3 regions of the Kitasatospora sp. NPDC043950 genome follow, and region 1 is predicted to be linked to each of the others. Evidence: predicted binding sites of a transcription regulator. Region 1 holds the regulator's gene; each other region holds the start of a gene.
What was found. The regulator HrcA, encoded in region 1, represses chaperone genes, less so after heat shock. The targets are predictions, from matches to a motif close to TTNGCACTCNGNNNNNCNGAGTGCNAA.

Region 1 (10,521 bases):
TCCACCAGGATCACGGACAGTTCGGACTGCGGGTGGATCCGCATCTTGTCCAGGGCGAAGCGGGCGACGTCGAGGATGGCTTCCTCATCGGCGTCCCAACCGGACTCGTTGGCGATGTCGATCGACATGACGGGCTGCGTACTCAGCTTTCGGTGCGATGGGACTGACGGGGTGCGCGGGAGCCGCGCCGCTGGGCCGGCTTGCGGGCGGGCGAGGAGTTCTCCTCGGCCTCCTGCTTGGCGTCCCAGCGTTCGTAGGCGTCCACGATCCGGCCGACCAGCTTGTGGCGGACCACGTCGGTGCTGGTGAGGACGGAGAAGTGGATGTCGGGCACGTCGGCCAGGATGTCCTGGACGACCTTGAGGCCGCTGCGGGTGCCGCCCGGGAGGTCGATCTGGCTGGTGTCGCCGGTGACCACCACCCGGGAGTTGAAACCGAGGCGGGTGAGGAACATCTTCATCTGCTCGGGCGAGGTGTTCTGGGCCTCGTCCAGGATGATGAAGGCGTCGTTGAGGGTGCGGCCGCGCATGTACGCCAGCGGCGCGACCTCGATGGTGCCGGCCGCCATCAGGCGCGGGATGGAGTCCGGGTCCATCATGTCGTGCAGCGCGTCGTACAGCGGGCGCAGGTACGGGTCGATCTTCTCGTAGAGGGTGCCGGGCAGGAAGCCAAGCCGCTCCCCCGCCTCGACGGCCGGGCGGGTCAGGATGATCCGGTTGACCTCCTTGGCCTGGAGGGCCTGGACGGCCTTGGCCATCGCGAGGTAGGTCTTGCCGGTGCCGGCCGGGCCGAGGCCGAAGACGATCGTGTGCTTGTCGATCGCGTCGACGTAGCGCTGCTGGTTGAGGGTCTTGGGGCGGATCGTGCGGCCCCGGTTGGACAGGATGTTCGCGGTGAACACCTGGGACGGCGCCGGGCTGTCCGGGTCCTCCGCGGCACCGCGGAGCATGGCGATGGAGCGCTCCACGGAATCCTCCGTCAAGGGCTGGCCGGTGCGCAGCACCAGCATCATCTCGGTGAAGAGCCGCTGCACGAGGGCGACCTCGGCGCGCGCTCCGGTGGCGGTCACCTCGTTGCCGCGGACGTGGATGTCGGCGGCGGGGAAGCCCTGCTCGATCACGCGCAGCAGCGAGTCCGCCGTGCCGAGCAGGGTGACCATCGGGTGCTTCTCGGGGATGACGATCCGGGCGCTGACGCGACCGTCGTCGGCCGGTTCGGGGCGCGACTGTCCGTTCGTACGGGTCTGCGATGTGTCACTCATAGGTCGGCGCTGGGCCTGCCTCATCCCATCCGTGGTGTCGTGTGCCGATCGGTCTCTCCGGGGCACCAGGGTACGCCGCGCACGTGGTCGCCGCGGCGGGCGGCGGGGCCGCACCCGACGATGCTGCGGCAGATCGGGGGGCGGCGCGAGCGCTTTTCACGGGGTGCGGGCCGGGTTCACGGCTGGCGCCGGACGGGGACGGGCACCCGGGTGAGGTCGGCGGCGATCACCAGCTCGCCGTCGAAGTGTTTGCGGGCGTCGGCCAGGTGCTGGCCGAGGTCCGGGTAGCGCTGGGAGAAGTGGGTCAGCACCAGGGTGCGCACACCGGCCTCGGCGGCGGCCTTGGCGGCCTGCCCGGCGGTGAGGTGGCCGTGCTCCTCGGCGAGCCGGGCGTCGGCGTCGGCGAAGGTCGACTCGGCGACCAACAGGTCGGCGCCCTCGGCGAGTTCGTACACGCCGTCGCAGAGCCGGGTGTCCATCACGAAGGCGAAGCGCTGGCCCGGCCGGGGCTCGCTGACCTCCTCCAGGGTGACCCGCCGGCCGTCCGCCTCGATCGCCCCCTCGTGCTGGAGGCGGCCGACCGCGGGGCCGAAGACGCCCAGCGCGGCGAGGCGTTCGGGCACCAGGCGGCGGCCGTCCGGCTCGGACAGCCGGTAGCCGAAGGACTCCACGGGGTGCGACAGCCGCACGGCGTCCAGCGCGAAGCGGGCACCGGGCGCGGGCAGCGGGCCCGGCTCGTCGATCGGCCGGGGCCGCAGGACGGCCGTCTCGTGGTAGGCGGTGGCGTGCCGCAGCCGCTCGAAGTAGACCTCGCCGGAGGCCGGGAAGTAGACGTCCACCGGGTGGGGGACGCGGTCCAGGTTGATCCGCTGGATCACCCCGGCGAGGCCCAGGCAGTGGTCGCCGTGGAAGTGCGTCACGGCGATCCGGGTGATCTGGGTGGCCGAGACGCCGGCCAGCAGCATCTGCCGCTGGGTGCCCTCGCCGGGGTCGAACAGCAGGCCCTCGCCGTCCCAGCGGAGCAGGTAGCCGTTGTGGTTGCGGTGCCGGGTGGGCACCTGGCTGGCGGTGCCGAGGACGACGAGTTCGCGCTGTGACACGTAGGTCAGACCATGTTCTCGGTCATCGGCTTGCCGCCGAGCACGTGGACGTGGGCGTGGAAGATCGTCTGGCCGGCGCCGGCGCCGGTGTTGAAGATCAGCCGGTAGTCCTCGATGCCCTCGTCCCTGGCCACCGCGCCCGCCTCGGCGAGGAGTTCACCGGCGATCTCCGGCTCGGCGGCGGCCAGCGCGGCGGCGTTCGGGTAGTGGACGTGCGGGATGACCAGGACGTGCAGCGGCGCCTTGGGGGCGATGTCGCGGAAGGCGAGGACGCGCTCGGTCTTGCGCACCACGGTCGCCGGGATCTCGCCCGCAACGATCTTGCAGAACAGGCAGTCGGGTTGCGGCTCGCCGGCCATCGGCTTCTCCTCGGTTCGTGTCTGGTCTGGGGCCGTACGGGCGCAGCCTAGCGGGAAGTCGGCCGGGCCGACCTCCCGTTCGGCTGCTCTCCCGCCCGCCGGGGCGGCGGGGGCGCGCCCTACGCCCAGGGCATCGGCGGGGCCGTGCGGGGCGGGGCCGCGGCGAGCGCGGCGAGGGCGATCCGGACGCCCTCGGCCAGCTGCGGGTCCTCGCCGGCGGCCCACTGGTGCGGGGCCATCGGCACCTCGACGTCCGGGTCGACGCCGTGGTTCTCCACGCCCCAGCCGTAGTTCTCCAGCCAGTACGCGTACTTGGGCTGGGTGACCAGGGTGCCGTCGACCAGGTGGTAGCGGCTGTCGATGCCGATCACCCCGCCCCAGGTGCGGGTGCCGACCACCGGGCCGATGCCGAGCGTCTGGATGACGGCGTTGACGACGTCGCCGTCCGAGCCGGAGAACTCGTTGGCGAGCGCGACGACCGGCCCGCGCGGGGCGTCGAGGGGGTAGGGCACCGGGTGGTCGGTGTCCCGGATGGCGTTCCAGCCGACGATCCGGCGGGCGAGCTTCTCGATCACCAGCTGCGAGGTGTGGCCGCCGCGGTTCTCCCGGACGTCGACGATCACGCCGTCCCTGGCCAGTTCCACGGCCAGGTCGCGGTGGATCTGGGCCCAGCCGGCCGACTGCATGTCGGGGATGTGCAGGTAGCCGAGCCGGCCGCCGGACAGCTCGCGCACCGCGGCCCGCCGCCCGGCCACCCAGTCGTGGTAGCGCAGCGGCTCCTCGTCGGCGATCGGGACGACCACCGGGTGGCGCCGGTCGGTGCCGTCCTTGCCGGCCACGGTCAGCTCGACCGGCTGCCCGGCGGTGCCGGCCAGCAGCGGGGCCGGGCCGGTGACCGGGTCCACCGGGCGGCCGTTGACGGCGAGGACCGCGTCGCCCGGGCGGATCGCGGCGCCGGGCGCGGCCAGCGGCGAGCGGGCCCGGGGGTCGGAGGACTCGCCGGGCAGGATGCGGGCGATCCGCCACCGGTCGCCGTCCTTGGCGAGGTCCGCGCCGAGCAGGCCCTGGCGCCGGGCCGGCTCGGTGTACCGGCCGTACGGGATGACGTAGGCGTGCGAGGTGCCGAGCTCGCCGTGCACCTCCCAGAGCAGGTCGACCAGGTCGTCGTGCGAGCCGAGGCGTTCCACGAGCGGCCGGTAGCGGTCCAGCACGCCGGCCCAGTCGACGCCGCCGAGGTCGGGGCGCCAGAAGTTGTCGCGCATCAGGCGGCCGTTCTCGGCGTACATCTGCCGCCACTCGGCGGCCGGGTCGACGGTGACCCGCAGCCGGGCCAGGTCGACGCCCACCTCGTCGTCCTCACCACCCGCCTTGTGCTCGGCCGGGACGATCCGCAGCTCGCCCCCGTCCAGCACGGCCACCCGGGTGCCGTCCCCGCTGACCGCGAAGCCGTCCACGCCGTGCACCAGTTGCTCGACGCGGCGCTTCTTCAGGTCGAAGCGCTCCAGCACCGGCCGGGGCCGCTCGTCCTCGGGCGAGGCCGCCTCGTCGCCGAGTTCGCCGAGCAGCGGGGCGCGGGTCCACAGCACGCCGTCCTTGGCCGCCCTGAGCGCGTCGAACCGGCCGCCCTCGACCGGGAACGGGACGATCCGGTCCGCAATGCCGTCCAGGTCGACCCTGGTCACCGGCGCGGCGTCGCCGGCGGCCTCCTCGCCGTCCGCCCTCCTGCCGCGCAGCTCGTCCTCCTCCCCGCCGAGCGGGCGCCCGGCCCGCTGCGGCCCGAACGGGGACGGCGTGTCGGCGGCCAGCGTGATCAGGTACGGGCGGCAGCCGTTGGGGAACGACAGGTCGAAGACGTGCGAGTCGTAGACCGGGTCGAGGTTGCGCACCGACAGGAACGCCAGGTAGCGGCCGTCCGCGGTGAAGGCCGGCGAGGTGTCGATGAAGCGCTCCTGGGTGACCTCGCCGACCGTCCGGGCCACCAGGTCGGCCAGCACGATCTGGCGCAGCGAGTACGGGCCCAGCCGGTGCACCGGCCGCGACCAGGCCAGCCAGGCCGAGTCCGGGCTGAAGGCCAGCCCACTGACCTCGCCGTCGGCGCTGCGGTCCAGCTCGTGCACGGTGCCGTCGGCGAGCGCGACCAGCAGGACCCGGCCGTCGTGCACGCCGAGCGCGGCCTGCTTGCCGTCCGGGGACACCGCCAGGGAGTTGACCCGGCCGATCCGCCCGGCGGCCAGCCGGCGGCGCTCGGCGCCCTGCGCGTCGGGGGCGAACTCCAGGGCGTCCTCGCCCTCGGCGTCGGACACCCACAGCACGCCCTGGGCGCCGTCCTCGCCCGGCACCACCCGGGCCAGCCGCCCGCGCACCCCCGGGGTCTCGTCCAGCACCCGGGCCGGGCCCTCGCGGTGGGTCAGCCAGTGCACGTCGCCGCGCACCACCACGGCGCCGGCCCGGCCGGTGCGGTCGGGGGCGGCGGACTCCAGCCAGTGCGCGGCGTGCACCGGGCGGGGGCGACGGCCGCTGCGCGGGCCGGCCAGCCGGATGTCGAGGCGGCGGGGCGCGGCTCCCGCCAGGTCGTCCAGCAGCCAGACGTCGCCGGCCCGGTGGAACACCGTCCGGGTGCCGTCGGTGCCGGCGTTGCGGGCGTAGAAGCCGTCCGGGTCGGTGGTGTGGCGGCGCAGGTCGGAGCCGTCCGGGAGGCTGGAGTAGAGCTCGCCGACGCCCTCGTGGTCGGAGAGGAAGGCGATCCGGTCCCCCACCCACAGCGGCGAGTCGAGCTGGCCGTCCAACTCCTCGTGGACGCGGACGAATGCGTCCCGCCCGATCCACAACTTGCCCGCCCGGCCGCCCCGGTAGCGCTTCCACCAGGCCGGCTCGCGGTTGTTGACGGTGCCCAGCAGCACGCGGTCGCCGCCCGGCTCGAAGGCGAGCCCGCCGACCGGCCCGTACGGCAGCCGCACCGACTCGCCGCCGTCCAGCGGCACGGCGTGCGCCCAGCTGCGGCGCAGGGTCGCCTCGCCGGCGGTGGTGAGGGCGATCGGGCGCCCGTCGGCCGTCCAGCCCCGCACCTCGGTCTGCTCGCTGCCCCAGTGGGTGAGCCGCCGGGACGGCCCGCCGTCCACCGGCACCACGTGCACCTCGGGCGCGCCGTCCCGGGTGGAGGTGAAGGCGATGTGCCGCCCGTCGGGGGCGAACCGGGGGTGCCGGACGGGCACGTGATCGGCCGTCAGCCGCCAGGCCCGGCCACCGTCCAGCGGGGCCAGCCAGACGTCGTCCTCGGCGACGAAGGTGACCAGGTCACCGTGCAGATGGGGGTGGCGCAGGTAGGCGCCCGCGGAGGTGCTCAGGGGTTCCGTCACGCGGTCAGCGTAGGCACGTGCGCGCACGGCGCGGGCCGGTTCGGGCAGACTCCGACCGCACGGGCGGGCCGGCTACGACCAGCGGCCGGTGCGCCCCAGCAGCAGGGCGCCGGCGGCCACCCCGGCGGTGGAGGTGCGCAGCACCGAGGGGCCCAGCCGGTACGGCCCGGCACCCGCCTCGGCGAACGCGGCCAGCTCCTCCGGGGAGACCCCGCCCTCCGGGCCGACCACCAGCACCACGTCCCCGGCCGCGGGCAGCGCGGCCAGCGCCAACGGCTCGGCGCCCTCCTCGTGCAGCACGGCGGCGAACGCGGCCCCGGCCAGCAGCGGCGCCAGCTGCCGGGTGGTCGCCGGCTCGCGCACCTCGGGGAAGCGCAGCCGGCGGGACTGCTTGCCGGCCTCCCGGGCGGTGGCCCGCCACTTGGCGAGTGCCTTGGCGCCCCGGTCGCCCTTCCACTGCGTGATGCAGCGCGAGGCGGCCCACGGGACGATCACGTCCACGCCGACCTCGGTCATGGTCTCCACCGCGAGCTCGCCGCGGTCGCCCTTGGGCAGCGCCTGGACGACGACGATCCGCGGCGCCGGCTCGGGCTCCCGGCGGACGGCGGCCACCGTGACGTCGATCGCGTCCTTGCCGAGCACCGCGGCGACCGTCCCGTCCACCCCGAGGCCCAGCCCGTCGGCGAGGGTCACCGCCTCGCCCGCCGCCAGCCGCTTCACCGCGGCCGCGTGCCGCCCCTCCGGCCCGTCGAGGCGCACCACGGAGCCGGGCGCGGCGGCGGCGATCCGCTCGGTCTCGACGACGAAGACGGGGGCGGTCATGCGGGGAACCTCCGGGGGTGGGGCGGATCGGGAACGCGAAAGGGGCGCCGGGCAGAACCCGGCACCCCCGCGCGGACGGCCAGGGCCCAGTAGCGGCCCCGGCCTAGGGCCTAGCGGCCGTTGAACGCGTCCTTGAGGCGCGAGAACAGGCCCTGCTGGCCCGGCGCGAACTGGCCGGACGGCCGCTCCTCGCCGCGCAGCACCGCGAGCCGGCGCAGCAGCTCCTCCTGCTCGGGGTCGAGCTTGGTGGGCGTCTGCACCTCGACATGCACTATCAGGTCGCCCCGGCCGCCGCCGCGCAGGTGCGTGATGCCGCGGCCGTGCAGCGGGATCGACTGGCCGGACTGGGTGCCGGGCCGGATGTCGACCTCCTCCAGCCCGTCCAGGGTCTGCAGCGGCACCTGGGTGCCGAGGGACGCGGCCGTCATCGGGATGGTGACGGTGCAGTGCAGGTCGTCCCCGCGCCGCTGGAAGACGGTGTGGGTGGTCTCGGCGATCTCGACGTACAGGTCGCCGGCCGGGCCGCCGCCGGGGCCGACCTCGCCCTCGCCGGCCAGCTGGATCCGGGTGCCGTTGTCGACACCGGCCGGGATCTTGACGGTCAGGGTGCGCCGGGCGCGGACCCTGCCGTCGCCGGCGCACTCCGGGCACGGGGTCGGCACGACGGTGCCGAAGCCCTGGCACTGCGGGCAGGGACGGGAGGTCATGACCTGGCCCAGGAACGACCGGGTGACCTGGGAGACCTCGCCCCTGCCGCGACACATGTCGCAGGTCTGCGCGGAGGTGCCGGGGGCCGCGCCCTCGCCGCTGCACGTGGTGCAGGTGACGGCGGTGTCGACCTGGAGTTCCTTGGTGGTGCCGAAGGCGGCCTCCTCCAGGGTGATCTCCAGCCGGATCATGGCGTCCTGGCCGCGGCGGGTGCGCGAGCGCGGGCCGCGCTGGCCGGCCGCGGCGCCGAAGAAGGCGTCCATGATGTCGGAGAAGCCGAAGCCGGCCGCCCCCGCGCCGAAGCCGCCCGCGCCCCCGCCGCCCGGCGAGAGCGGGTCACCTCCGAGGTCGTAGACCTGGCGCTTCTGCGGGTCGGAGAGCACCTCGTAAGCGGCGTTGATCTCCTTGAACCGCTCCTGCGTCTTCGGGTCCGGGTTGACGTCCGGGTGCAGTTCGCGTGCCAGGCGCCGGAAGGCCTTCTTGATCTCGTCCTGCCCCGCATCCCGTCGGACGCCGAGTACCGCGTAGTAGTCCGTGGCCACCAAATGCTCCGCTTGTTCCGCCTGTAGTAGTGCTGCGACTGGACACCGCCGTCAGAGGTTCCGACGGCGGCCTGTGCTACGACTCGGCCAGGATCTGGCCCACGTACCGCGCCACCGCACGCACCGCCCCCATTGTGCCCGGATAGTCCATCCGGGTCGGACCGATCACACCCAGTTTGGCCACGCTCTCGTCGCCCGAACCGTAGCCGACCGACACCACCGAGGTGGAATTCAGCCCCTCGTAGGCGATCTCCCGCCCGATCCGGACCGTCATCGCGGCGTCCGCCGTCTCACCCAGGAGGCGGAGCAGGACGACCTGCTCCTCCAGGGCTTCCAGCACCGGCTGGATGGTCAGGGGGAAGTCGTGCCCGAAGCGGGTCAGGTTGGCCGTGCCGGCCAGCATGATCCGCTCCTCGTTCTGCTCGGCGAGCGCTTCGAACAGCGTCGCCAGGACCGTGCTGACGGTCGGGCGGTCCGGCGGCTCGAAACCCGCCGGGAGCTCCTCCAGGAACCCCGGCACGTCCGGCAGCCGCTGGCCGACGGCCCGCGCGTTGATCCGGGCCCGCAGGTCCGCCAGGACCGTCTCGCCGACCGGGCCCGGGCAGTCGACCATCCGCTGCTCGACCCGGCCGGTGTTGGTGATCAGGACCAGCATCACCTTGGTCGGGGCCAGCGCCACCAGCTCGATGTGCCGGACGGTGGACCGCGACAGCGAGGGGTACTGCACCACCGCGACCTGCCGGGTGAGCTGGGCGAGCAGCCGCACCGTCCGCATGACCACGTCGTCCAGGTCGACGGCGCCGTCCAGGAAGTGCCGGATCGCCCGGCGCTCGGGGGCGCTCATCGGCTTGACCTCGGCGAGCTTGTCGACGAACAGGCGGTACCCCTTGTCGGTGGGGATGCGCCCGGCGCTGGTGTGCGGCTGGTGGATGTAGCCCTCCTCCTCCAGCGCCGCCATGTCGTTGCGGACGGTCGCCGGGGAGACTCCGAGGTTGTGCCGCTCCACCAGGGCCTTGGAGCCGACCGGCTCCTCGGTGCCCACGTAGTCCTGGACGATCGCGCGGAGCACGGCGAGCTTGCGGTCGTCCAGCTGGCGAACCTCACCGGCCATGGGGCACACACCTCCGTCTTCGCACGTTGTCCGTTCGTGTCACGCATGCTGCTGCCCGCTCCGGGAGGATCCCGGCTCCGGCACCCGCTTTGGCACTCTGAACCTGCGAGTGCCAAAACCGTACCTGCCAGTGTAAGGCCCGGGCCCAACGGCAGGAACGGCCCGGCCGGAGTGATCCTGCCCGCAGTTCCCGGCGCGGGGGTGGTGCCGCGGGGCCGTCCGGGTGGCAGCATCGAAGACGACGGCGAATGGAGGAGCAAGCAATGTCGAGCTCGGGCCAGCACACCCGTTTCGCGCCCGACCGCGGTCTGACCGGCCGCATGGTCGTGACGATGTTCGTGATCGGGCTGCTGTACGTCGGTTTCACCGGTCTGCTGATCGTGCTGCTGCGCGGCGCCTGGCCACTGATCGTCCTGATCTCCGGCGGGCTGTTCGTGGCCCAGTTCTGGTTCAGCGACAAGATCACCGAACGGGCGATGGGCGCCCACCAGGTGACCCCTGAGCAGTACCCGCAACTGCACGGCACCATCGACCGGCTCTGCGCGCTGGCCGACATGCCCAAACCCCGGGTGGCGGTCGCCGACAACGACATGCCGAACGCCTTCGCCACCGGCCGCAACCCGCAGAACGCCGTGGTGTGCGTCACCACCGGCCTGCTGCGCCGGCTGGAGCCCGAGGAACTGGAGGGCGTCCTCGCCCACGAGCTGTCCCACGTCGCCCACCGGGACGTCGCGGTGATGACCATCGCCGGCTTCCTCGGCGTCCTCGCCGGGGCCATGACCCGGATCGCCATGTACGGCGGGTTCATGGGCGGCAACCGCAACAACAACGACCAGAACGCGGCCATCGTCGCCCTGATCATCCCGCTGGTGTCGATGGTCGTCTACGCCATCAGCTTCCTGCTCACCCGGCTCCTGTCCCGCTACCGGGAACTCGCCGCCGACCGCGCCGCCGCCCAGCTCACCGGCCGGCCCAGCGCCCTCGCCTCCGCGCTCACCAAGGTCACCGGCCAGATCGCCGCCATCCCCAGCAAGGACCTGCGCCAGGCGCAGCCCTACAACGCCTTCTACTTCGCCCCCGCGCTGAGCGCCCGGGAGACCGCCTCGCAGCTGTTCTCCACCCACCCGACGCTGGAGAAGCGCCTGGAGCAGCTGGCGAAGATCTCCGAGCAGCTCGGCCGCTGAGGCCCTGCCGCCCTCCCGACTCCCTCCTCCGAAAGGACCGCCGTGGGAATCCTGGACACCCTGTTCGGGCGCACCAAG
Region 2 (7,303 bases), on a different contig from region 1:
GGCCGAAGGCGAGGCTGAGCAGCTGGCGCCAGACGCCGTTGTAGTAGGCGGCGGCGGCCGAGTCGGCGTCCTGGTGGTAGTTCCAGTCCTTCAGCAGGTCCTGCGCCTCGCGCACGTACGGGTCGTCGATCTGCTGCTTGAGCAGCAGCGGGACGAGCGTCTTGGCCATGATGCTGGTGTTGTCCAGCTGCATGGTCTGCATGTCGTCCGGCGAGATCTTGCCGTTGTTCTTGAGTAGGCCCTCGATCTGGTCGGTGATCTCCTTGGCCCGGGTGCCGTACTCCCAGTCCTTGGTGAGCGAGTACTTGTAGCTCGGGTCCACCACGGCCTGGTTCGCGGTGACGATGTAGCCCGCGGACGGGTCCAGGCTGTACGGCAGGGCGGTGAAGGGGATCGAGCCCTTCCACTGGTACGTGGAGTCCCAGCCCGGGGCCGGGTAGGTGCCGTCGCCCTTGCCGCGGACCGGGATGTCGCCGGGGGCCTGGTAGCCGATGTGCTTGGCGTCGGCGTAGACCAGGTTCTGCGCGGGGACGGCGAAGTCCTTGGCGGCGGCCCGGAACTCGTCCCAGTTGCGGGCCCGGTCCAGCTCGAACACCGCGTCCATGGTCTTGCCGGGGTTCAGCGCCGTCCACTGCAGGGCGACGCCGTAGCCGCCGGTGCCGCGGTCGGGGGCGGCGCTGCCGTTGGGGGCGTACTTGCCGACGTTCTGCTGCTCGGTGCTCTGGTCGGAGATGAGCGGGGCGCCGGTCTGGGTGGTGCGGACGGTGATCGTGCGGTCGTCGCCGCCGGCGACCTTGATGGTCTCCTTGCGGAGGTCGAACTTCACGTCCTTGCCGTCGACCTGGTAGGTGTCCGGGCCGGTGACCTTCTCCAGGTAGAGGTCGGTCACGTCGGCGCCGAGGTTGGTGAAGCCCCAGGCGACGTCCTTGTTGTGGCCGATGATCACGCCGGGCATGCCGGCGAAGCTGAAGCCGGAGACGTCGTACTGGCAGGCCGGCGAGCTGGTGCGGCAGTGCAGGCCCATCTGGTACCAGACCGAGGGCAGGCCGGGGCCGAGGTGCGGGTCGTTGGCCAGCAGCGGCTTGCCGGTGGTGGTGTGGGTGCCGGCGACGACCCAGGAGTTGGAGCCGATGCCCTGGCCGGGGCGGCCGAGCAGCTGCGGCATGCCGTCGATCCGGTCGGTGAGGCCCTGGAGCAGCGCCTTGGTGGTGGCCGCGCCCTGGGTGGTGGCGGTGCCGCCGCCGGACGGGGGCGAGCCGTCGGCGGGGCGGTAGTTGTCGCCGGCCACCGTGCCGGTCTTCACGATCGTGCCGTTGCGGGTGTACGGGTAGTCGGGGTACAGCTCGGCGATCTTGTCCGGACCGAAGTCCTGGGCCAGCAGCGAGCGGTCGATCTCCTCCTGGAGGTTCCCGGAGAGGTTCCAGGCCATCGCCTTGAGCCAGGCCACCGAGTCGACCGGGCTCCACTGCTCGGGCTGGTAGTCGCCGTTGACGGCGCCGAGCAGGGCGTACTCCAGAGAGGCCTTCTCGCCGCCGGGGTGCTCGGCGAGCCAGGCGTTCACGCCGTCCGCGTAGGCCTGGAGGTTCTTCTTGGTGTCGGCCGACAGCTTGGTGTCGAACTCCTTCTGCGCCACCTGCCGCCAGCCCATGGTCCGGATGAAGGCGTCGGTGTCGACCTGGCCGTCGCCGAACATCTCGGACAGCCGGCCGGCGGTGATGTGCCGCCGGACGTCCATCTCCCAGAAGCGGTCCTGCGCCTGGACGTAGCCCTGGGCGCGGAAGAGGTCCTCGTTGGTGTCGGCGTAGAGCTGCGGGATGCCGTTGGCGTCCCGCTTGACGTCGACCGGCGCGCTCATGCCCGCCACCTTGACGGTGCCGTCGACCTCCGGGAAGGACGCGCGGACCGCGGTGACCCCGCGGTAGCCGCCGTAGCCGACGCCGGCCACCAGCAGCACGACCAGCACGATCACGATCAGACGGGCGCGCCGGAACTTCTTCGAGCGGGGCATCTGGGTCCTTGCGGTCCTGACTTCGGGGCGGGCGGGCGTGTCCAGGGCCGGGGGCCGTGACAGGGCACCACATTAGGCCGAGTCGGCCGAGCGGCGTGCACGGGGGACGCTCACCGTGGGATCGGAGGAGGTCAACGAGGAGGCCCGGAAGCGGCGGTTGGGGGCCCGAGGAGGAAAAGAAACTAAAGATATGGCAAAATGTTAGACTGAGTAACGATCCGCAACAGGAGCATTGACGCCTTCTTAACGGGTCGCGCCCTCCAGCACCACCAGACACCCCGCCCGCCCCTGCCTGCACGAGGTGCCACTGCGTGAACATCGACCACCTGAACCAGCTCCTCCTCGAGTTCTCCGTGATCCTGCTGGTCGCGGTGGTCGCCGTGCGGATATCCACCCGCTCAGGGCTACCGAGCCTGCTGATCTACCTCGGGATCGGCGTCGCCCTGGGCCAGAACGGCATCGGCGTCTCCTTCAACAACGCCGAGCTGACCCAGGTGCTCGGCTACGCGGCGCTCGTGGTGATCCTCGCCGAGGGCGGCCTCAAGACCAGCTGGCGCGAGGTCAGACCCGTGATGCCGGCCGCCACCGTGCTCGCCACCGTCGGCGTCGGGGTCAGCGTGTTCGTCACCGCGGCCGGCGCGCACTGGCTGGTCGGCCTGGACTGGCGGACCTCGATGCTGCTCGGCGCGATCGTCTCCTCCACCGACGCCGCCGCCGTCTTCTCCGTCCTGCGCATGGTCCCGCTGCCGCACCGGCTCACCGGCCTGCTGGAGGCCGAGTCCGGCTTCAACGACGCGCCCGTGGTCATCCTGGTCGTCGCCTTCGCCACCACCGGCGAGCTGGACTCCTGGTACGTCCTGGTCGGCACGATCATCGCCGAGCTGGCGATCGGCGCGGCGGTCGGCTTCGCGGTCGGCAAGCTCGGCGCGTACGGGATCAAGCACGTCGCGCTGCCCTCCTCCGGCCTGTACCCGATCGCGGTGATGGCGCTGACCGTGCTCGCCTACGCGGGCGGCGCGCTGCTGCACGGCTCCGGCTTCCTCGCCGTCTACATCTGCGCGGTGATCCTCGGCAACGCCAAGCTGCCGCACGGCCCGGCCGTCCGGGGCTTCGCCGACGGCCTGGCCTGGATCGGGCAGATCGGCATGTTCGTGCTGCTCGGCCTGCTCTGCACGCCCGAGACCATGGGCTCCGCGGTGGTCCCCGCGCTGGTGATCGGCGGCGTGCTGGTCTTCCTGGCCCGGCCGCTGTCCGTGGTGCTGACGCTGACCCCGTTCAAGGTGCCGGGCCGGGAGCAGGCGCTGCTCAGCTGGGCCGGGCTGCGCGGGGCGGTGCCCATCGTGCTGGCGACCATCCCGCTGGTGTCGGGCGCGCCGAAGGCCCAGGACGTCTTCAACATCGTCTTCATCCTGGTCGTCGTCTTCACCCTGCTCCAGGGCCCGACCCTGCCCTGGGTGGCCAAGCAGCTGCGGATCGGCGAGGGCTCGATGGGCCAGGACCTGGACATCGAGTCCGCCCCGCTGGAGAAGCTGCACGGGCACCTGCTGTCGGTCGCGCTCTCCCCCGGCTCCCGGATGTCCGGCGTGGAGGTCAGCGAGCTGCGGCTGCCCAAGGGGGCCGCCGTCACCCTGGTGGTGCGGGAGGGCAGCTCCTTCGTGCCGGACAAGGCGACGGTGCTGCGCGGCGGGGACGAGCTGCTGGTGGTCACCACCGACGAGGTCGGCGAGGCGGCCGAGCGGCGGCTGCGGGCCGTGGACAAGGGCGGCAAGCTCGCGGGGTGGCTGAACGGGCGGTGAGACCCGCCGTCGGGCGCTGAGACCCGCCGTCGGGCGCTGAGCCGGGAGGGTGGGCGGCGGGTGGCGACCGGAAGGCCGGAAGACCGGAAGGCCTCACCAGCTGTTCACCTTCGATGGGCAGGACAATTTTGGACGGGCCTTGTAGTCTGGGGATCAGCGCGACATCTACGCGCGTATATGTATGATGGTCAGATCACACCCAGCATCTGCCTGAAGCAGAGTTGGCGCGACCGTTCGGCGGCCGCGGTCCGGACCTCGGCCACCACACCGGGCCGGCCCGGTATCTACCCCGGTCGACGCGCGAGAGGACGACTCTCGGCGCCGTCGGGGCCACCCCATGCCCTGCCGCGCTACCAGGCAGCAGGAAGGACCGACCGTGACGGCCCGCCGAACGGTCGACGACCCCGCGGACAGCGCGACCCCGCGTGACACCGCCAACGCCACCCCTGCCGACGGCACCGCCGATGCCGCCGGCGCCCCCGCCCCCGTGCGGGTCGGGTACGGCGCGCTGCTGCGCACGCCCGGCGCCTGGACGTTCCTGGCACCGGCGTTCCTCGCGCGGCTGCCGTACGCGATGCTCAGCATGGGCATCCTGCTGCTCGTCAAGGACACCCACGGCTCGTACGGCACCGCGAGCACCGTCGCGGCCGTCGCCGCCGTCGCCCAGGCCCTGATCGGCCCGCAGACCGGCCGGCTCGCCGACCGGTACGGCCAGACCGCCGTCCTCGTCCCGACCGTCGTGGTGCACGCGGCCTCGGTCGGCGCGCTGATCGCGCTGTCGCTCGGCCACGCACCGGCCTGGAGCCTGTTCCTGGCCGCCGTCCCGGCCGGCGCGAGCGTTCCGCAGATCGGCGCCATGGTCCGGTCCCGCTGGATCGCCGAGTTCACCGCGGACGGCGCGTCCGCCTCGTCCGCGGCCAAGGTGGGCACCGCGTTCGCCTTCGAGTCCGTGACGGACGAGTTCACCTTCGTGATCGGCCCGATCCTGGCCACCGCCGTCGCCACCACGGTCAGCCCCTCGGCCGGGCTGATCGCCGAGGCCACGCTGACCCTCGTCGGCGGCCTGGCCTTCGCCGCCCAGCGGCGCACCGCGCCCGCCCGGGCGGTGCCCCAGCCCGGCGTGCGGCGCGCCTCCGCACTCGCCTCCCCCGGCGTCCGGCTGCTGGCCGGGGCCTTCCTCGGGGTGGGCGCCGTGTTCGGCGGCATGCAGGTCTCGGTGAACGCCTTCGCCGACTCGGTCGGGCAGCACGCCGCCGCCGGCACCGTGTACGGGATCTTCGCCGGCGGCTCGATGGTGGCCGGCGTGCTGTACGGCGTGATCGCCTGGCGGCGGGCCGTGCAGCAGCGGATGATCATGAGCTACGCCCTGCTCGTGCTGGGCTGCTCGACGCTGTGGGCGATGCCCAACCTGATCGCGCTCGCCGTCGCCGGACTGGTCTGCGGCCTGGCCATCGCGCCGACCCTGATCAGCGGCTACACCCTGGTCGAGACGCTCGTCGCGGACGGCGCCAAGACCGAGGCGTTCACCTGGCTGACCGGCGCCATCGGCCTCGGCCTGGCGGTCGGCCAGATGATCGCCGGGCAGCTGATCGACGGCCACGGGCCGTCCAGCGGGTTCCTGGTGCCGGTGGCCGGCGCCGGCCTGGGCCTGATCGCGCTGGTGTCGCTGCGGCACCTGCTGACCGCGCCGGGCCAGGTGGTCGCGGCCGCACCGGAGCGCGGCGCCGCGCCGCAGCTGGTGGGCGCGGCCAAGGGCTGAGCGGGCACGCGGTGGCGCACCGCGCGAAGCCGTGGGCGGCGCGCGGTGGGGGCGGCGCGGAGCCGCGGTGGAAGAGCGTGCGCGGCTCGGCCACGGCTCATCTCACATCGGAGTCGCTGGACTGATCCAGCGGAATGCCGCATCATTGACCATCGTTAGCACTCATCAGGCGAGAGTGCCAGGAGGAAGACAAGTGCCCACGTACCAGTACCAGTGCACCGAGTGCGGCAACGGCCTGGAGGCGGTGCAGAAGTTCACCGACGAGGCGCTGACCACGTGCCCCGACTGCCAGGGACGGCTCCGCAAGGTCTTCTCGGCCGTGGGCGTCGTGTTCAAGGGCTCGGGCTTCTACCGCACCGACAGCCGCTCGTCCTCCAGCAGCACGGTGGGCGCAGGCTCCTCCGGTAGCTCCTCGGCGTCGTCGTCCGGCTCGACCCCGGCGTCGTCCTCGACGTCATCGACGTCCTCGTCCTCCGGTTCTTCGAGCTCTTCCAGCTCCTCCAGCCCGGCTCCGGCCGCGAGCTGACCTCGGCGCCGGACGCCCAGCGCATCGACAAGGCCCGCCACCCCGCGTTCTTCGCGGGGCGGCGGGCCTTCGTCGTCCCGGTTCGCCGTCACCACTCGTCGCCCCGGTTCGTCATCCCGGGCGGGCCGGATGCACTCGTGCGGGTGTACGAATTCGTCCACAGGGCCCGAGTTGTCCACAGGCTGCGGATAAGGGCTTTCCGGGGCGGCACGCGGCGCACATCGTAGGGGTCGCCGGAGAACGACCGGTCCGCACAGGAGCGGCCCCCACGACCTCGGTGGTGACCATGACGACCATGAGCCTCTCCGTACCGCTGCCCGCACCCGCCGTACCGCCCCGGCGGGAGGTACCGCGCTTCCCGCCGATCCGGCGCGGGGCCGGCGGGTGGCACCGCTGGCGGCACGCCGTACGGCACCGGGCCGGGGTGCCCGCGCTGGTGCTGCTCGCGGTGGCCGCGGCGCTCGCGGTCGGGCCCGCGCGGGCCGGGCTGCCGGCGCCGCCGGGCGGCCCGGTGGGCCGGACGGGTTGTCAATCCGGCCCAACGGAAGATCACCCGTGACCGGGCAACGACTTCGTCGTTCACGGCGGCATGAAAGGCTTCAAGCAATTCCTGCTGCGTGGAAACGTCGTCGAATTCGCCGTCGCCGTCGTCATCGGCGCGGCCTTCACCAACATCGTCAACGCCTTCGTCAAGGGCGTCATCAATCCGATCGTCGGCGTCTTCGGAACGAAGGACCTGGCGTCCTACAGTTCCTGCCTCAAGGGCCCCTGCGAGCTGAACGCCACCGGCGAGGTCACGTCCGGGATCCTCATCCTGTGGGGATCGGTGCTCAGCGCCCTGCTGCAGTTCCTGATCACGGCGGCCGTCGTCTACTTCGTCCTGATCGTGCCCATGAACAGGCTGGCCGCCAGGCGGAAGAGCACCGCCGAGACGGCGGCGGAGGCCGAGGCCAAGGAGGTCCAACTGCTCACCGAGATCCGCGACGCGCTGATCGCCCCGCAGCGCTGAGCACCGCTCCTCAGTCCCCGTGGTGCGGCGGGCGCTGGCTCAGGTACCAGTCCAGCCCCCGCCCACCGCTCTCCCCCGCCCCGGGGCGCTCACCCCAGCCGGTGTCGGTGTCGTCCCGGGACTGCTGGTCCAGCGGGTCCCGGAAGACCAGCCGGGCCTTCGGCGCCGCCGGCCGCTCCTCCCGCCCCTGCTGCTCACCCTGTCC
Region 3 (10,521 bases), on a different contig from region 1:
ACCTCTGGGACTGGCAGCTCTCCGCAGCCTGCCGTGGCGTGGACAGTTCGCTCTTCTTCCACCCCGAGGGCGAACGCGGGGCCGCGCGGAGTTCGCGCGAGGCCAGTGCCAAGGAGGTCTGCATGCGCTGCCCGGTGATCACCGAGTGCGCGGCGCACGCGCTGGCGGTCCGCGAGCCGTACGGCGTCTGGGGTGGGATGACCGAGGACGAGCGCGAGGAGATGCTGGGGCGTTCGCGGCACCGGCTGGTGGAGGTCCCGCTGACCCCGCCGGCGATCGCCCGGCGCTAGCCCCGCCTCCACGGCGCGCCGTGAAGAAACGTTTCCTCTCGGCGTCCCGGGCTGTTCAAGCCCAGTCCAGAACGCTCAGGCCCCAGAGGTCAGCGCCCGGCCGACCCCGCCAGCCGCTCCAGCATCAGCGCCACGGCCGGCACCTCGGCCAGATCCGGCAGGGTCAGCGCGACCACCTGCCGCACCGCCGGCGCCCCCGCGGCCGTCCGCACCGGCACCGTCGACACCCCGTCCGGGCGCACCGACTCCAGCGCCAGCCGGGGCAGCACCGCCACCCCCAGCCCGGCCGCCACCAGGCCGACCACTGCCGGATAGTCGTCGGTCGCGAAGTCGATCCGGGGCTCGAAGCCCGCCCCCGCGCACAGCTCCACCAGGTGCCCCCGGCACTGCGGGCAGCCCGCGATCCACTGCTCCCCCGCCAGCTCGGCCAGCTCCACCGGCCTGCCGCGCCCCGCCAGCCGGTGCGCGGCGGGCAGCAGGCCCACCAGCGGGTCGTCCAGCAGCGGGGTGACCACCAGATCGGACCAGTCGGAGCCGGCGCTCAGCTGCTGCGCCTCCAGGTTGGCCTCGGCCCGCGCCTCGCGCGGCGTCCCGTGCGCGGGCGCCGGCAGCGCGGCGCCGCCGTCGGACTGCGGGTAGCGGAAGGCCAGCGCGATCTCGCACTCGCCGCCGCGCAGCATCGCCAGCGACTCCGGCGGCTCCGCCTCGACCAGCGACACGCGCACCCCCGGATGGCTGTCCCGCAGCCGGGCGACCGCGGGCGGCACCAGGGTGGAGCTCGCGGTCGGGAAGGAGACCAGCCGCACCCGCCCGGCCCGCAGCCCGGCGATCGCGGCGATCTCCTCCTCGGCCGCGGAGAGCCCGGCCAGGATCCCGGTGGCGTGCTTGAGCAACACCCGCCCCGCCTCGCTGAGCTGCATGCCCCGGCCGGAGCGGACCACCAGCGGGGTGTCCACCGACTTCTCCAGGGCCTTCATCTGCTGGCTGATGGCGGGCTGCGTACAGCCCAGCTCGCGGGCGGCGGCGGAGAAGGAGCCGGTGCGGGCGACGGCACGCAGAACGCGCAGGTGACGGGCCTCGATCATGCCTCAGTTATAAGGCAATCTTTGCCAATGGCAAAATTCTGCTGATGATTGAAGCCTCAAACGCCAAACACGCCGGAGGCCCGGCCGCACCCCGAGGGGCGCGGACCGGGCCTCCGGTCGACCGTCAGGCGTCAGTGCGAGTGGCCGTGACCGTGGCCGTGGCCCGCCTCGGCCTCCTCTTCCTTCTTCTCCACCACGAGGGTCTCGGTGGTGAGCAGCAGGGAGGCGATCGAGGCCGCGTTCTCCAGGGCGGAGCGGGTGACCTTGACCGGGTCGATGACGCCGGCCTTCACCAGGTCGCCGTACTCGCCGGTGGCCGCGTTGTAGCCCTGGCCGATCTCCAGCTCGGCGACCTTGGAGGTGATGACGTAGCCCTCCAGGCCGGCGTTCTGGGCGATCCAGCGCAGCGGCTCGTGCAGCGCCTTGCGGACCACCGCGACACCGGTCGCCTCGTCACCCGACAGGCCCAGGCCGCCGTCCAGCACCTTGGCGGCGTGCACCAGGGAGGCGCCGCCACCGGCGACGATGCCCTCCTCGACCGCGGCACGGGTCGCCGAGATGGCGTCCTCCAGGCGGTGCTTGCGCTCCTTCAGCTCCACCTCGGTGGCGGCGCCGACCTTGATGACGCAGACGCCGCCGGCCAGCTTGGCCAGGCGCTCCTGCAGCTTCTCGCGGTCCCAGTCGGAGTCGGTGGCGGCGATCTCACCCTTGATCTGGGCGACGCGGCCGGCCACGGCCTCGGTGTCACCGGCACCGTCGACGACGGTGGTCTCGTCCTTGGTGATGGTCACGCGGCGGGCGGTGCCCAGCACGTCCACGCCGACCTGGTCGAGCTTGAGGCCGACCTCCTCGGAGATGACCGTGCCGCCGGTCAGGGTGGCCAGGTCGCCGAGGATCGCCTTGCGGCGGTCGCCGAAGCCCGGGGCCTTGACGGCGACCGCGTTGAAGGTGCCGCGGATCTTGTTCACCACGAGGGTGGACAGCGCCTCGCCGTCGACGTCCTCGGCGATGATCAGCAGCGGCCGGGAGGCACCGCCCTGGAGGATCTTCTCCAGCAGCGGCAGCAGCTCCTGGATGGAGGAGATCTTGCCCTGGTTGATCAGGATGTACGGGTCCTCCAGGACCGCCTCCTGCCGCTCCGCGTCGGTGACGAAGTACGGCGACAGGTAGCCCTTGTCGAACTGCATGCCCTCGGTGAAGTCCAGCTCCACGCCGAAGGTGTTCGACTCCTCGACGGTGATGACACCGTCCTTGCCGACCTTGTCGATCGCCTCGGCGATCAGCTCGCCGACCTGGGTGTCCTGGGCGGAGAGGGACGCGACGGCGGCGACGTCGTCCTTGCCCTCGATCTCGCGGGCCACCGAGAGCAGGTGCTCGGAGACGGCGGCGACGGCCTTGTCGATGCCCTTCTTCAGGGCGGCCGGGCCGGCACCGGCGGCGACGTTGCGCAGACCCTCGTTGACCAGGGCCTGGGCCAGCACGGTGGCGGTGGTGGTGCCGTCACCCGCGACGTCGTTGGTCTTGGTGGCGACCTCCTTGACGAGCTGCGCGCCAAGGTTCTCGTACGGGTCATCCAGCTCGACCTCACGGGCGATGGTGACACCGTCGTTGGTGATGGTCGGGGCGCCGAACTTCTTGTCGATGACGACGTTGCGGCCCTTGGGGCCGATGGTCACCTTGACGGTGTCGGCCAGCTTGTTGACACCGCGCTCCAGCGAGCGGCGGGCGTCCTCGTTGAACTGCAGGATCTTCGCCATGTTCCCTATTCCCTCGGGGCTTCGGCCGGCCCACCGGCCGCCGGACTACGTGAACCAACAACCACGCCCCGGGCCCCTGTCACTTGGGACACGGATCCGGGGCGGGTCGGAACGACTTACTTCTCGATGATGGCGAGAACGTCGCGGGCGGAAAGAACCAGGTACTCCTCGCCCTGGTACTTCACCTCGGTGCCGCCGTACTTCGAGTACAGGACGATGTCACCGACGGCGACGTCGAGCGGCAGACGCTGGCCGTCCTCGAAGCGGCCCGGGCCGACGGCCAGGACGACGCCCTCCTGGGGCTTCTCCTTGGCGGTGTCCGGGATAACCAGGCCGGAGGCCGTGGTGGTCTCGGCGTCGAGCGGCTGGACCACGATGCGGTCCTCAAGCGGCTTGATGGCAACCTTGCTGCTGGTGGTCACGTCCGAGCTCCCCTTCGGAGATTACGGGGTTTCTAACGGGTAGGAGCGAACCTGTGGGCCTGCCGTCGCGGGGGTCAGGCACACGTCTTCGCGTTAGCACTCCCCCAGTGGGGAGTGCCAAGGACGACCATAGGCCGGTGTTAGCACTCAGTCAACCAGAGTGCCAACGGCGCGCCCGGGCATCCCGAACCGCGGGCGCGGAGCCGTACTCCTGTGCGACCACCCCGCCCCGGGCGGACTCCCGCCGCGAACCGCGACCCCGCCCACCGCGCCGGCCGTCGGAGCCGGTGGGGCCGCCAACCCGCCAGAATGGCCCCGTGGACACCGAGAACCTCCAGCCCCTACTGGCCCCCGAGGGCCAGGCCCTGCTCGCCGAACTGCGCGAGTTCACGCCCGAGGAGGAGCTGGCGCTGGCCACCAGGCTGCGGCGGGAGCACCCGGCCGAGCTGGTGTCGGCGGCCTTCGGGCAGGCCCGGCTGCGGCAGCGGGCGCGGGCGAAGTTCGGGGCGGACGCCGACCTGATGTACTTCACGCCCAACGGCGTCGAGCAGTCCACCCGGCGCAGCGTGGCCGAGTGGCGGGCGCGCCGCTTCGCCGAGCTGGGCGTCCGCCGGCTGGCCGACCTGTGCTGCGGCATCGGCGGGGACGTGCTGGCGCTGGCCAGGGCCGGGATCGAGGTGCTGGCCGTCGACAAGGACCCGGCGGCCTGTGCCGCCACCGCCGCCAACGCGGCCGCGCTGGGCCTGGCCGACCTGGTCCAGGTGCGCTGCGCGGACGTCGCCGAGGTGGACGTCACCGGCTACGACGCGGTGTTCACCGACCCGGCGCGGCGGACGGCGCGCGGCCGGGTGTTCGACCCGGAGGCGTACGCCCCGCCGCTCTCCTGGGCGATCGAGGCCGGCCGCCGGACCCCGATCGGCGCGCTGAAGGTGGCCCCGGGCATCCCGCACGAGGCCGTCCCGGCCGACGCCGAGGCGGAGTGGGTCTCCGACCACGGCGACGTGAAGGAGGCGGTGCTCTGGTTCGGCACCGGGGCCGCCCGCCCGCACCGCGCCACCCTGCTGCCGCAGGCCGCCAGCCTCACCGGCGGCGACCTGCCCGACCCGCCGGCCGGCCCGGTCGGGCGCTACCTGTACGAGCCGGACGGCGCGGTGATCCGGGCCCACCTGGTGGCCGAGGTGGCCGAGCAGGTGGGCGGTCGGCTGATCGACCCGAAGATCGCCTACCTGACCTCGGACCAGCTGGTGGCCACCCCGTACGCGCACGCCTTCGAGCTCACCGACGTGCTGCCGTTCCACATCAAGCGGCTGAAGGCGCTGCTGCGCGAGCGCGGGGTCGGCACGGTGGTGATCAAGAAGCGCGGGATGGCGATCACCCCGGAGGAGCTGCGCCGCCAGCTCAAGCCCTCCGGGCCGAACGCCGTCACGGTGATCCTCAGCCGCACCGACAACGGGCCGCTGATGATGCTCGGCCGACCCGCCTGAGGCGGCTGCGCGGCGGGCGCCCGGACTACGAGGCGGGCGCCTGGATGTAGTCCTCCAGCCGGGCCACCGAGAAGCCCTGCTCCTGGATCCGGGCCAGCAGGTCGCCGAACATCTGGGTCATCGTGGCGCCCTTGAGCTCCTTCGGGCCGCGGAAGTGCGCCAGGATGATGTCGCCGGACTTCAGCTTCTTGTCCGCCGCCTGGTACTGCATGTCGTGGATCTGCATCGACTCGCGCCAGAGCACCATCGCGCGCGGGCCGCACTGCTGGACCGAGTTGTTCAGCGTGGGGGTGTTGGCACCGTCCCCGAACGGCGGGCGGAACAGCAGCGGGGCGGTGCCGTACTGCTGGGTGAGCGCGGACTGCGCGTCGCAGATCTCGGACTTCTGCTTCTCCGCCGGGATCTTGCTCATCACCGGGTGGTCCACGGTGTGGTTCTGGATGTGGTTGCCGAGCGCCTGGAGCGGCTTGAAGTAGCCGTAGTCGTTCTTGACGATGTCCCGGGTCAGGAACATCGAGATCGGCACCTTGAGCTCGGTCAGCATCTCGACGAACTTCGGGTCCTTCTCGGCGCCGTCGTCGATGGTGATGAAGACGACCTTGTCGCTCGTCTTCACCTCGCTGAACACCGGTACGGGGCCGGTCCGTTCGAGCTTGATGGGCTTGTCCGCGGGCGGTGCGGGGGCCGGCGCCAGCGGCTTGAGGTTCCACTTCGCCCAGGCCGCCGGGTCCCCGCCGGCCGGGGCCGGGGTGGTGGGCGTGCCGGCCGGGCTGGTCGGCACGGCGCCTCCGCCGGTGGGCTGGGGCGTGGCCGCCGAGCTGCCGCCGGCCGCCGCCGGGGCGGCGGCGCCCCCGTTGTCGCCGCATCCGGTGGCCAGGGCCAGCAGGGCCAGCGCCCCCACCGCGTACGTCCTGGTCCTGCTCCGACCGTCCCTGTTCACCGCAGCGCGCTCCCGGTTCCCGTCCAGCTTCTTCTCAGCTATGCACGGTAGCGGTCGGGGCGGCGGTTCCCGGACGGGGCCTATTCGACGTGCTCGCTGGTGAAGGACCAGCGGTGCACCGGGCGGCCGAGCAGGTCGGCCGGCGGGTCGGCGACCGGCACCGGCTCGCCGGTCCACCAGGTGATCAGCAGCACGCGTTCGCCGGGCGCGCCGAGCAGCTCGGTGCGGACCAGCCCGGCCGAGCCGCGCACCGACGGCAGCACCACCTCCCGTACCCAGGAGGCGAGTTCGGCCCCACGGCCGGCGGCGGCGCGGGCCTCCCACATCGCGGCGACGGTCACTTGGCGCCACCGGTGAGGGCCTGGTACGCCTGGCCGTGGACGTCGCCGTGCCGGACGTCCGCGGCTGGCACGTGCGCCTCGGTCACCGGCAGCGAGGAGTCGGCGGACAGGTCGAGCGCGGACGGCGTGCGGTCGCGCCACACCATCTCGGAGCCCAGCGCGGCCACCATCGCGCCGTTGTCGGTGCACAGGCCCGGCCGGGGCACCCGCAGCCGGATGCCGGCCCGGTCGCAGCGCTGCTGGGCCATCTCGCGCAGCCGCGAGTTGGCGGCCACCCCGCCGCCGATCATCAGGTGGTCGACGCCGTTGTCCCGGCACGCCTTGACGGCCTTGCGGGTGAGTACGTCGGTGACGGCCTCCTGGAAGGACGCCGCCACGTCGGCGATCGGCACCTCCTCGCCGGCCCGGCGCTTGGCCTCCACCCAGCGGGCGACGGCGGTCTTCAGGCCGGAGAAGGAGAAGTCGTACGCGGGGTCGTTGCGGCCGCTCAGGCCGCGCGGGAAGGCGATCGCCTTGGGGTCGCCCTCGCGGGCGGTGCGGTCGACCACCGGGCCGCCCGGGAAGCCCAGGCCGAGCACCCGGGCGACCTTGTCGAAGGCCTCGCCGGCCGCGTCGTCGATGGTCGCGCCGAGCGGGCGGACGTCGCTGGTGATGTCCTCGCTGAGCAGCAGCGAGGAGTGCCCGCCGGAGACCAGCAGCGCCATCGTCGGCGACGGCAGCCGGCCGTGCTCCAGCTGGTCGACGCAGATGTGCGAGGCGAGGTGGTTGACCCCGTACAGCGGCTTGTCCAGCGCCCAGGCGTACGCCTTGGCAGCGCTGACACCGACCAGCAGCGCCCCGGCCAGGCCGGGGCCTGCGGTGACCGCGATGCCGTCCAGGTCGCTCGCCTTGACGCCGGCGGTGTCCAGGGCGCGCTGGATGGTCGGGACCATCGCCTCCAGGTGGGCGCGGCTGGCGATCTCCGGGACGACGCCGCCGAAGCGGGCGTGGTCGTTGACGCTGGAGGCGACCGCGTCGGCCAGCAGCGTGGTGCCGCGCACGATGCCGACGCCGGTCTCGTCGCAGGAGGTCTCGATGCCGAGGACGAGCGGTTCGTCAGCCATGGCGGGTGTCCTTAAGGTCCTTCGGGTCAGTGCTGGGGTGGTCGAGGCGCATCACCAGCGCGTCGACGTTGGCGGGCTGGTAGTAGCCGCGCCGGATGCCCACCGGTTGGAAGCCGAAGCGCTCGTACAGCTGCTGGGCGCGCGGGTTGTCCACCCGCACCTCCAGCAGCAGTTCGGCGCAGCCGCGGCGGGCGGCCTCCCGGATCAGGTCGGTGAGCAGCGCCGCGCCGAGGCCGGCGCCCTGGTGGCGCTGGTCGACGGCGATGGTCTGGACGTCGCCCTCGCCGGCGATCGCCATCAGCCCGGCGTAGCCGACGACGGCGCCGTCCGCGTTGGTGGCGACGGTGTAGTGGCGGGTGCCGCCGGGGTGGGTCTCGGCCAGCTCGGACCAGTACATCCCGGTGGACCAGGCGTCCTCGGGGAAGAGTCGCAGCTCCAGCTCCATCACCGGCGCGATGTCCCACCAGCGCATCGGGCGCAGGGTGGTGCCGTGTTTCACGCCGGGAGCACCGCCTTGCCCCCTAGAACGTTCTTGAAGGCGGCCGGCACCTGGGCGTCCGGGCGGCGCAGGTACAGCGGGACGTTCGGCAGCAGCTCGCGGCCGGCCGCCAGCTCGGCGGCGGCGAAGCCCGCCAGGGCGCCGGCCGACACGTGCTCGGGGCCGTGCGCGCCGGGGAAGGTCTCGGGGTAGAGCAGCGCGCCGGCGCCGACCGACCGCGGGCGCGGGGCCAGCTCGGCGGGGCGGTCCACGCCGGGGCCCTCGGTGCGGTGGCCGTCGGCGTCGTAGGAGGCCCAGTAGACCTCCTTGCGGCGCGCGTCGGTGGCCACCGTGAACGGCTGCCCGGCCAGGCCCTCGGCGCGGGCCTGGTGGGCGATCGCGTCCAGGGTGCAGACGCCGTGCACCGGCAGCCCGAGGGCGTGGCCGAGCGCGGCGGCGGTCACCAGGCCGACCCGCAGGCCGGTGTACGGGCCCGGGCCGACTCCCACCGCGATGCCGGTGAGCCGGTGCTTGTCGACGCCGGCCGCCCGCAGGACCTGGTCGATCGCGGGCAGGAGCAGTTCGCCGTGGCGCCGGGCGTCGACCTGGTGGGTCTCGGCGAGGACGGCCGTGCCGTCGTGGACGGCGGCGGTGACGGCGGGGGTAGCGGTGTCGAACGCGAGCAGCAGCACGGGTCAAGGTTAGACCGACGTTGGTCCGACCGGCTGATCGACCGGGCGTGCCGCCCGGGAACACACATCCGGGGCGCCGCGCCCCGGCTGGACGGACCTGGCACGATGGGGCGGTACGTAAAGGGACGGCGGCGGGAGCGGCACGTGGCGAAGATGGGTCCTGGTGTGGTGGTCACGGGGCTGACCCTGGGGGCCCTGGCGGTGGTGAGCCTGCTGGCCTTCCAGGCCAACGGTGCTCAGGACCGGGCGGCCGGCGCCAAGCCGACCGCCAGCACCACGACGTCCGGCGGGCCGGCCGCCTCCCCGACGCCGAGCGCCTCGGCCACCCCGACGGCCCCACCGCTGCCGACCATCTCGGGCAGCGGCACCAGGGTGGTCTACTCGATCAGCAGCCACTACGTCTGGCTGGTCGACCCGAAGAAGAACCCGCAGGTCACACCCGGCTTCCCGGTCACCCCGGGCTCGGTCGAGCCGGCTCCGGGCAGCTACTCGGTCTACAGCCGCACCCCGACGACCACCGGGACGGACGGCAAGCAGATCGAGCACGTGGTGCGCTTCGCGCAGCAGAACGGCGTGGTGTTCGGCTTCAGCGCCGCCGTGGACGGCGCGACCCCGACCGCCGAGCCGAACGCCAAGACCGGCGGCATCCGCAGCGGCCGCCCGGACGGCCAGCTGCTCTGGGACTTCGCGCCGAACGGCACCAAGGTGGTCGTGGTCGCCTGAGCTCGGCCCAGGTGAGTCAGGCCGCGCGGGGCGTGCCCGTCTCCGGCTCCTCGGCCCGCCGGGGCTCCGGCTCGGGCGGGGTGGACACCGCCTCGGCGGCCGCACAGGCGGCCAACAGCGCCCGCATCGGCGCCCCCTGGACGCGGCGGGCGGACTCTCCGGCCCCGGCGCCGTGCCCGGCGCGCTTCGGGGCGGGGGTGGTGCTCGACATGGCGCCTCCCTAGTTAGGCAGACCTAACCGCAGCACCCATCCCACCACGCCCGGCACCCCGCCCGCAACACTTCCCGACAGCCCGTCGGCAAAACGGCGCACACCCGGGTGCGGGCCTCAGCCGAGCGCCTCCAGCGCGACGCCCGCCCAGCGCGGACCGAGGCCGGTCAGCACCACCCGGCGCGGGTCCAGGTCGTCCTCGTCGACGGTGTCGCCGAGGGCCCGCTCGATCCGCACCTCCAGCCGGTCCTCGGACAGCCGCTCGACCTTGCCCTCGCCCCACTCGACCACGACCACCGACTCCGGCAGCGAGACGTCCAGGTCGAGGTCCTCCATCTCGTCCAGGTCCCCGCCGAGCCGGTACGCGTCCACGTGCACCAGCGCCGGGCCGCCGACCAGCGACGGGTGCACCCGGGCGATCACGAAGGTCGGCGAGGTCACCGCCCCGCGGACCCCCAGCCCCTCCCCCAGGCCCCTGGTCAGCGTGGTCTTCCCCGCTCCCAGTTCACCGGAGAGCAGCACCAGGTCCCCGGGCCGCAGCAGCGCGGCCAGCTCCCGGCCGAGCCGGCCCATCCGCTCCGGGGTGGGGACGGTGAGAGTGGCGTGCGAGCCCATGCGCGTGTCTTGCCCTTCGGTCCGTACCGGCGTGCCGACCGCCGGCCGCCACCGCTACCGTGCCACATCGCCGGCCCGGCGCGCGCCGGGAAGGGGTCAGGAGCCGTCCAGGGCCGCCGGGGGCGGCGCGGCGGCGGCGAAGTCGGCGGCCCGGCGCAGCAGCGCCACCAGCTCGTGGTCGACCAGCTCCGGGCGCTCCAGCATCACCAGGTGCCCGGCGCCCTCCACCAGGACCAGCTCCGCGCCGGGCAGCCGCGCGACCATCGCCTCGCTGTGCGCCGACGGCGTCAGCAGGTCCTTCGTACCGGCCAGCACCAGCGTCGGCAGGCCGCTCAGGGCGGCGAGCGCCGCGTACTTCTCGTGCGTGCCGAACACCGGGT

Region 2: AC07BF_RS37190 (FmdB family zinc ribbon protein) is a predicted target of HrcA. The motif match lies at 5,719-5,745, and genes of this name have one in related genera.
Region 3: groES (co-chaperone GroES) is a predicted target of HrcA. The motif match lies at 3,695-3,721, and genes of this name have one in related genera.

What each region holds. Positions count from the first base shown of each region.
Region 1 covers NZ_JBWKER010000006.1:92,063-102,583, forward strand. Annotated here, with positions in the region: gene ybeY (rRNA maturation RNase YbeY) at 1-128, opposite strand, end outside; gene AC07BF_RS06175 (PhoH family protein) at 143-1,261, opposite strand; gene AC07BF_RS06180 (ribonuclease Z) at 1,438-2,361, opposite strand; gene AC07BF_RS06185 (histidine triad nucleotide-binding protein) at 2,367-2,720, opposite strand; gene AC07BF_RS06190 (S41 family peptidase) at 2,840-6,076, opposite strand; gene AC07BF_RS06195 (16S rRNA (uracil(1498)-N(3))-methyltransferase) at 6,149-6,898, opposite strand; gene dnaJ (molecular chaperone DnaJ) at 7,009-8,148, opposite strand; gene hrcA (heat-inducible transcriptional repressor HrcA) at 8,225-9,259, opposite strand; gene htpX (zinc metalloprotease HtpX) at 9,523-10,443, shown strand; gene pspAB (PspA-associated protein PspAB) at 10,486-10,521, shown strand, end outside.
Region 2 covers NZ_JBWKER010000110.1:249-7,551, reverse strand. Annotated here, with positions in the region: gene AC07BF_RS37205 (penicillin acylase family protein) at 1-2,008, opposite strand, end outside; gene AC07BF_RS37200 (potassium/proton antiporter) at 2,320-3,804, shown strand; gene AC07BF_RS37195 (MFS transporter) at 4,292-5,563, shown strand; gene AC07BF_RS37190 (FmdB family zinc ribbon protein) at 5,757-6,089, shown strand; gene AC07BF_RS37185 (hypothetical protein) at 6,385-6,648, shown strand; gene mscL (large conductance mechanosensitive channel protein MscL) at 6,679-7,098, shown strand; gene AC07BF_RS37175 (hypothetical protein) at 7,109-7,303, opposite strand, start outside.
Region 3 covers NZ_JBWKER010000019.1:62,361-72,881, reverse strand. Annotated here, with positions in the region: gene AC07BF_RS15315 (WhiB family transcriptional regulator) at 1-290, shown strand, start outside; gene AC07BF_RS15310 (LysR family transcriptional regulator) at 380-1,375, opposite strand; gene groL (chaperonin GroEL) at 1,507-3,132, opposite strand; gene groES (co-chaperone GroES) at 3,249-3,554, opposite strand; gene AC07BF_RS15295 (THUMP-like domain-containing protein) at 3,872-5,038, shown strand; gene AC07BF_RS15290 (polysaccharide deacetylase family protein) at 5,064-5,978, opposite strand; gene AC07BF_RS15285 (hypothetical protein) at 6,059-6,319, opposite strand; gene tsaD (tRNA (adenosine(37)-N6)-threonylcarbamoyltransferase complex transferase subunit TsaD) at 6,316-7,422, opposite strand; gene rimI (ribosomal protein S18-alanine N-acetyltransferase) at 7,415-7,894, opposite strand; gene tsaB (tRNA (adenosine(37)-N6)-threonylcarbamoyltransferase complex dimerization subunit type 1 TsaB) at 7,918-8,592, opposite strand; gene AC07BF_RS15265 (hypothetical protein) at 8,746-9,315, shown strand; gene AC07BF_RS15260 (hypothetical protein) at 9,332-9,526, opposite strand; gene tsaE (tRNA (adenosine(37)-N6)-threonylcarbamoyltransferase complex ATPase subunit type 1 TsaE) at 9,644-10,141, opposite strand; gene AC07BF_RS15250 (alpha/beta fold hydrolase) at 10,238-10,521, opposite strand, start outside.